DNA from 2 places in the Gordonia sp. SMJS1 genome. Region 1 is predicted to be linked to the other one. Evidence: riboswitches for the same ligand, from Rfam matches in the RefSeq annotation. Region 1 holds a riboswitch; the other holds the start of a gene.
The links. Region 1 has a riboswitch for cyclic di-AMP ahead of QAD21_RS05915 (transglycosylase family protein). Riboswitches for the same ligand answer to the same signal wherever they lie in the genome.

Region 1 (3,397 bases):
GACGCCCACGGACCGGACTCCGGAACAGACCCGCCCGCTCCTCGACGTCGAGATCCCGGGTCTGGCCGACGCCATCCGCTGGGCCGGGCTGCCGACGGTGCCCACCGCGGTCCTCTCACGCGGACTCGCCGGAATCGCCGGGACGACCCTCGTCGTGAACCTGCCCGGTTCGACCGGCGGGGTCCGCGACGGGCTCGGCGTCCTCGCCGGGGTCGTCCACCACGCGCTCGATCAGATCCGCGGAGGCGACCACCGATGACCCGTGAGGCCGGCTCGCACATGGTGCACACCGCCGTCGTCGACGAGCCGATCACGCTGGCCGACCACGAGGCGATGGTCATCGACGCCGCCGACGGCAAAGCCGGTGCGGTGGTCGGGTTCGTGGGCGCGGTCCGCGACCACGACGGCGGCCGCACCGTGACCGCGCTGCATTACTCGGGGCATCCCACGGCGACGAAGGTCCTGGCCGAGGTCGTCGCGGAGGTCTCCGCGGTCGACGGGGTGCGCGCGGTCGCGGTGTCCCACCGGGTCGGCGACCTCGTGATCGGCGACATCGCGTTCGTGGTCGCGGTGGCGGCCGACCATCGTCGAGCGGCGTTCGAGACCTGCTCGCGCCTCGTCGACGAGGTCAAGGCCCGGCTACCGGTCTGGAAACACCAGTTCTTCGACGACGGCACCGACGAGTGGGTCAACTCGGCCTGACTCCGCCCCACTGGTTGAGCTGACCCCCCGCTGGTTGAGCTTGTCGAAACCAATGGAAAAGGGCCCCGCACGGATGGTTCATCGTGCGGGGCCCTTCGTCTGGGTCCCAGATCAGGCGTCGAGCGGCGATCAGGGGTTGGGCAGCAGGTGCTTGTTGTCGTTGAACAGCTTGATCTGATCCTGGTTCAGCGTGACGCCGCTGTCCTTGGCCGCCTGCCAGAGGTTCTTGATCTCGGGGCTGACGCCGGCCTCGGTGAGGGCGTCGGTGACCTGGTTGGCGACGTCCTCGGTGGTCTTCGCCAGATCGACGCTGCCGTTGCCGCCGGGGAGCACCGGGGCGATCTCACGCGGGGTGTCGGTCGGCGCGCTGCGCGGGGTCGAGCCCGACAGGCCGGTGCCACAGGTGGGCCAGGCGCCCTTGCCCTGCGAACCGAGCACACGCTCGGCGACGACGATCTGCTCCTCGCGCGAGGCCTGATCGGCGGTCGGGGCGAACTCGCCGCCGCCGTGGCCGGTCCAGGTGCTCGGGGAGAACTGCAGGCCGCCGTGGTAGCCGTTCCCGGTCGAGATGGCCCAGTTGCCACCGGATTCGCACTGCGCGACCTGGTTCCACTCGGCGTCGGTGGCCGCATTGGCGGTACCGGTGCCCAGGAGGGCTGCTCCGCCGCCGAGGACCGCGCCGGTGAGGGCGACCTTGGTGATGGTCTTGGCGGCCGTGCTGGTCGTCTGCTTGCGATGACGTCCGGACATGTATGTGTTTCCTCTCTCCACGCGCCTACGAAGTCAGCTGTCGGGTTCGAGCGAGAGGTGCTCGGTCCCGGGTCGTCGTGGTGGTCGCCGCGACTTCCGGGACTTAACCCCGAGGACACCTGGTGTGGTGCCCGGTCTCAGGGGATGAGGTTGGGTCCCCCGTCCTCGTTCCTAGATTGCTTGTCGTTCCCACCGGCGGAACGAGGCTCGGCGCGGCCGGTGGGACGTTATGTCTTGGTTGCTGTGTCGTGACCTCCGAGGAGGACGCTTCGAACAGTACGTCGTTCGTTGGACTGAATCACCTGCTTGGACGCAAGCGATTTTCGGCCCGGATCCGGGTCTTCCGACCCACTTCGGCCGTCATCCCAGTTCAACGGGTTAGTGGCCGTCCCGTGCCCATCCTGTTACCGCGCCGTGATGTGACTAAGGTCACAAGCCGGGTGTGTCGTCAGCCACCGGCAAACGGGGGGAGGACGTCGAGTGTCGTGCACGTGCCGAGCGCACGCGTCCGATCGGAGAACGCGATCTCGTCGCGCAGATACGAGCAGCGTTCGAGAACCGTGGCGAGGGAGGGGTTTCCGGCGGCGAGGATGCCCTCGAGGGCGCCGAGCGGGGTCGACGGGTCGACGTCGATCACCTTCTCCTCGGCACCGGCCGCGGCGCGCGCGGCCGCGAAGAAACGAACTGTGAGCTGCATCGGACGCGAGCCTAGCCGCCGATCGCCGACATCGGCCGATCCGGTTGGGTGAAGCCCGCCGCGTTCACTTCGTGGCCGGCCGCCTTGGCCCACATGTTCGCGCGCCACAGGCGCGCGAGGGCGGCGTCGATCTCGTCGTCGGGGAGGGTGCGCAGCGCGTGCCGGATGTCGGTTTCCGACGTCGCGAACAGGCAGTTGCGCAGTGATCCGTCCGCGGTGAGCCGGGTGCGGTCGCAGTCCCCGCAGAACGGCCGGGTGACCGACGCGATCACCCCGACCCGTGCTGGGCCGTGGGCGCCGCGGTGGCCGTCGACGAGCCATGTGGCGGCGGGAGCGCTTCCTCGAGGGGCGGGGTCGGGCAGCAGGGCGAACCGTTTCCGCAGGGTCGCGAGGATCTCCTGTGCGGTCACCATCTGCGCTCGCTGCCACGCGTGGTCGGCGTCGAGTGGCATCTGCTCGATGATCCGTAGCTCGTAACCGTGCTCGAGGCAGTAGGCGAGCAGGTCGGGGACTCCGGGTAGGTCGCTGCGGTCGGGCACCACGGCGTTGACCTTGACCGGGTCGAGCCCGGCGCGGCGTGCCGCCGCCAGGCCGTCGAGCACATCCGTCAGACGGTCCCGGCGCGTGATGTCGGCGAAGCGGACCGGGTCGATGGTGTCCAGCGAGACGTTGATGCGGTCGAGGCCGGCGTCGACCAGACCGCCGACCCGCCGGGGCAGTCCGAGTCCGTTCGTAGTCATCGCGATCTCGGGTGACTGCGGGAGGCCCGCGACGGCGGCGATGACGTCTTCGAGGTCGCGGCGCAACAGTGGTTCGCCGCCGGTGAACCGGATGCGCTCGATTCCCAGGTCGCGCACGGCGACGGTGAGTACCCGGATCAGTTCGTCGGTGGAGAGCACCTGGTCGGTGGGCATCCAGTCGAGGCCCTCGGCCGGCATGCAATACGAGCACCGCAGATTGCAGCGGTCGGTGACCGAGACCCGGAGATCCTTGGCGACCCGACCGAAGGTGTCGAGCAACGGCCCGTCGGTGGGCACATCGGAGGTCGCTGCTTCCCGCGGGGAGCGGGGCAGCGGCAGTCCGAGGCCGACCGTGCTCATGGTGCTGGGCGACTCACTTCCGGGTCGGGTCCGTGCGCGCCTCCAGGGCGCGGAAGGTGCTGGCGTGGAAGACCAGGGGCTCGATGTCGGGATCGGCGCGCAAGGTCTCGATCTCCAACAACACGACGGTGTGGTCGCCGGCCTGGAT
Region 2 (3,397 bases), 2.0 Mb from region 1:
ACGACGTCGACCCGTTGGGCGAGGAGCACCATCTCCGCGATGCGGCGGCGCGGGTCGTTGCCACTGAAGTACGACCGGACCCGGCGGCGGAGGTCCACCGCGGTGCCCACGTAGAGGACCTCGTTCGACGGGCCGCGGAACAGGTACACCCCGGGACGGGCCGGGACATGGTCGGCGAGTGCGCGTTTGGCGCGCAGGCGCGGGTCGGTCTTCGGGAGATACGACGTCAGCTCGCCGACGGTCGCGATGCCCTGATTGCCGACGCGCTCGAGGAGCCGGTGGAAGACCTCCACCGTGGCGCGCGCATCGTCGAGCGCCCGGTGGGTGGGCCGCACGGAGACGTCGAACAGGTCGGCGAGCGCGCTGAGCTTGACCGTCGGCGCCTCGTCACGGCTGAGGATGCGCCGGGCCATGGTCACCGTGCACAGGCTGAGGCTGAACGTCCACGGCAGGTGGAGCCGGATCGCGTTCTGCCGAAGGAAACCCATGTCGAAACGAGCGTTGTGGGCCACCAGGATCGAGCCGCGGGCGAACTCGAAGAACGACGGCAGCACCGACTCGATCCGGGGGGCGTCGGTCAGCATCGCGGTGGTGATGCCGGTGAGGGTCACGATCTGCGGGGGGATCGGCCGGCCGGGGTCGACCAGCGTGGCGAACTCGCCGACCACCTCGCCGCCGCGGATCTTGACCGCGCCGATCTCGGTGATCCGGTCGCGGACCGGGTCGGACCCGGTGGTCTCGAGGTCGACGACGACGAGGGTCGTCTCGAAGAGCGACCGGTCGCTGAATTCGTTCGTCGTCTCACCCGTGGCCCCCTGGTCGGCGGCCTCCAGGTCGGCGAAGGTGAGCTGCCCCGCGGGCGAGCCGTCCACGCTGGTCTGCGTCACCCGGCGAACACTAGTTCGATCCACCGACATCGCGACCGCGACGCTCCGACATCGTGTCGTGTGACCCGTGTGACTGCTGTGTCGATCGCTGTTCGACGGACTTGTCGGTGGGCGCCCCTAGTCTCCACCTGGACGTGAGAAATGCGGTCTTCTCACGGTCACAACGACCCGTAACGGGGCCGACGCGGCCCACCCTCGCCAGATGAGATGGAGATCACATTATGTACGTCGATTGTGCGCGCTGCCCGGCTCGTCCCGTCGCTTGCGACGGGTGCATGATGACAGTGCTGTTTGGTGGTCCGAGCTGGGACGATATGTCCCACGAAGGTGGAGGTTCGGTAACGGCGGCCACCTCGGACGCGGATGCCGAACTGGACCTCGCCATCGACGTTCTGCAGGCTGCTGCAATGGTGACCAGCGGCGCTGCACGATCTGCAAGATCAGCCAAAACCGCAGTTCAGGCGCCGGATCGACGCGCTTCTGTGACCGTCCTCAGGGCAGGCTGAGAAGCGGCCGAGGTTTGGCTGTCTGTCGCTTAGTGGACAGAGCGCATCCGATTTCGTAACCTTTCTGAGACCTTTGCGGAGCGTCCCGCTTCAACAGAAGTGGTCCGCAGTAGTCACCGCTCAATCGCCCTCGCGGGCGAACCGGGGAACCACAACCTTCGGACGGGCTCGTCGGAGCGCATCACCACTGATGCGACTCGGTCGAAACCGATCCGAATCGGGGTGAATCGCGTTGCCATGCATGAGTGTCCAGTGGATACCTCATGCGCGAAAACGTGTAGGGCCACTCTTCCGGCCCGAACCCGACAGCTAACTCGGTCGGCGGTAGAGGAAGATCTGAAGGAGAACTCGCTTCGTGGCCAAACATCGTTTGGAACAGCCCAATCGTGGCAGCACGGTCGCCAAGAAGGCGGTGATCGCTGGATCGATCACACTCGGTTCGCTCGCCGCAGCCGCCGGCCCTGCTCTCGCCGCCCCGGTCCACACCCCGCTGGGCACTTTCGAGATCCCGGCCCTGCCCGGCGCGAAGGCCCCGGAGGCCAAGCCCGCGCCTGAGGCCACGCCGGTGAAGAAGTCGCCCGCCGCCACGGTCGAGATCCCCAACCTGGGGCAGTTCACCGTGCCGGGTATCGCGCCGGAGCAGATCCCGCAGCAGTTCCGCCCGCAGGGTGGCGGCGCGCCCCTGGGCCAGCCGCAGCTGACCGCCGGTCAGAAGGCGGTAAAGGCCGCCGAGAGCAAGATCGGTGCGCCGTACTCCTACGGCTCCGCCGGCCCCAACGCATTCGACTGCTCGGGCCTCATCTACTGGTCCTACAAGCAGGCCGGCAAGAACATCCCGCGCGACAGCTACGGCCAGCTCGGCGGCGGACGCGCGGTGTCGTACTCCGAGGCCAAGCCCGGCGACGTCATGATCTTCAACGGTGGCGGCCACGCCGGCATCTACGTCGGCAACGGTCAGTTCGTCCACTCGTCCAACTACGGCACGCCGGTCAAGCGCGACGCCGTCAAGGAGTGGACCCTGACGGGCATCCGTCGGTACTGACGACAACTGAACACGAACAGACTGAGCACGAAGGTCTCTGGACGGGCGGATCGCGTGGATTGCGATCCGCCCGAACCAGTCCCGGGGGCCGGTCGGCCGCCTAGGGTGGTCGACGGGACGCGGGGTACGGGTGCAGGGGCCCGGGATGCTCAGGGATCGACGAGCACACACGAGGGAGTGAGTAGACCGTGCTGATCGGGGAGGGGCGTGGTCGCGCGATGCGGCCGAGGATGCGTTCGGGTCCGCTGATGGTGGCGCTCTGTGTCCTGTCGGCGTTCGCCGTTCTGGCACCGACCGTCGCCGGCGGCGTCGGGGACGCCCGTGCGGTGCCCGCGCGCTCGGCCGATCAGCTGCTCGACCGCTACAAGCAACTGGGCATCGACGCGGAGAAGACCACCGAGGCGATGCACAACGCCAAGATCGAGTACGACAAGCAGCGCGGCATCGTGGCGGCGGCCAAGAAAGCCGCGGCCGAGGCGCAGCAGACGCTGGACACCAGCCGCGCCCAGCTCGCCGTGCACCAGAACCGAGTCGACGCGATCGTCCGCGCCAGCTATCAGGGCGCGCGGGTCAGCGGACTGTACGCCGTGATGGTCAGCGACTCCCCGCAGGCGCTCCTGGACCAGATGTCGGGTCTCGACATGATCTCGCGTCAGGCGTCGGTGGACCTGACCGCGATCAAGAAGGTACGGGCCAGGACCGCTGTCGCGAAGAAGGATGCCGAGCGCACGGCGGTGGCCGCCTCCGAGGCGGTCTCCCGCGCCGAACGGGTCCGTGGTGACCTCCAGACGAAGCAAGCCGACCTGCAGCTCCAGGCGATCCAGATCCGGTCGATCTACAAGTCGATGACCGGCAAGCAGTTGGCGGCTCTGCGCGGTCCGACCTTCGACTTCGATCCGCGACTGGTGCCCAAGGGCACCGCCGCCGGACTGATCGCCACCCACGCCGCCCTCACCCGGATC

Region 2: it holds a riboswitch for cyclic di-AMP, as region 1 does, so the genes downstream of both, QAD21_RS15175 (C40 family peptidase) here and QAD21_RS05915 (transglycosylase family protein) in region 1, are expected to answer to the same signal.

The regions. Positions count from the first base shown of each region.
Region 1 covers NZ_CP123381.1:1,296,905-1,300,301, forward strand. The annotation lists gene QAD21_RS05905 (molybdenum cofactor synthesis domain-containing protein) at 1-259, shown strand, start outside; gene QAD21_RS05910 (molybdenum cofactor biosynthesis protein MoaE) at 256-702, shown strand; gene QAD21_RS05915 (transglycosylase family protein) at 832-1,452, opposite strand; cyclic di-AMP (ydaO/yuaA leader) riboswitch at 1,459-1,675, opposite strand; gene QAD21_RS05920 (hypothetical protein) at 1,901-2,149, opposite strand; gene moaA (GTP 3',8-cyclase MoaA) at 2,161-3,249, opposite strand; gene QAD21_RS05930 (flavin reductase family protein) at 3,263-3,397, opposite strand, start outside.
Region 2 covers NZ_CP123381.1:3,341,640-3,345,036, reverse strand. The annotation lists gene QAD21_RS15180 (DEDD exonuclease domain-containing protein) at 1-887, opposite strand, end outside; cyclic di-AMP (ydaO/yuaA leader) riboswitch at 1,501-1,732, shown strand; gene QAD21_RS15175 (C40 family peptidase) at 1,749-2,435, shown strand; gene QAD21_RS15170 (NlpC/P60 family protein) at 2,666-3,397, shown strand, end outside.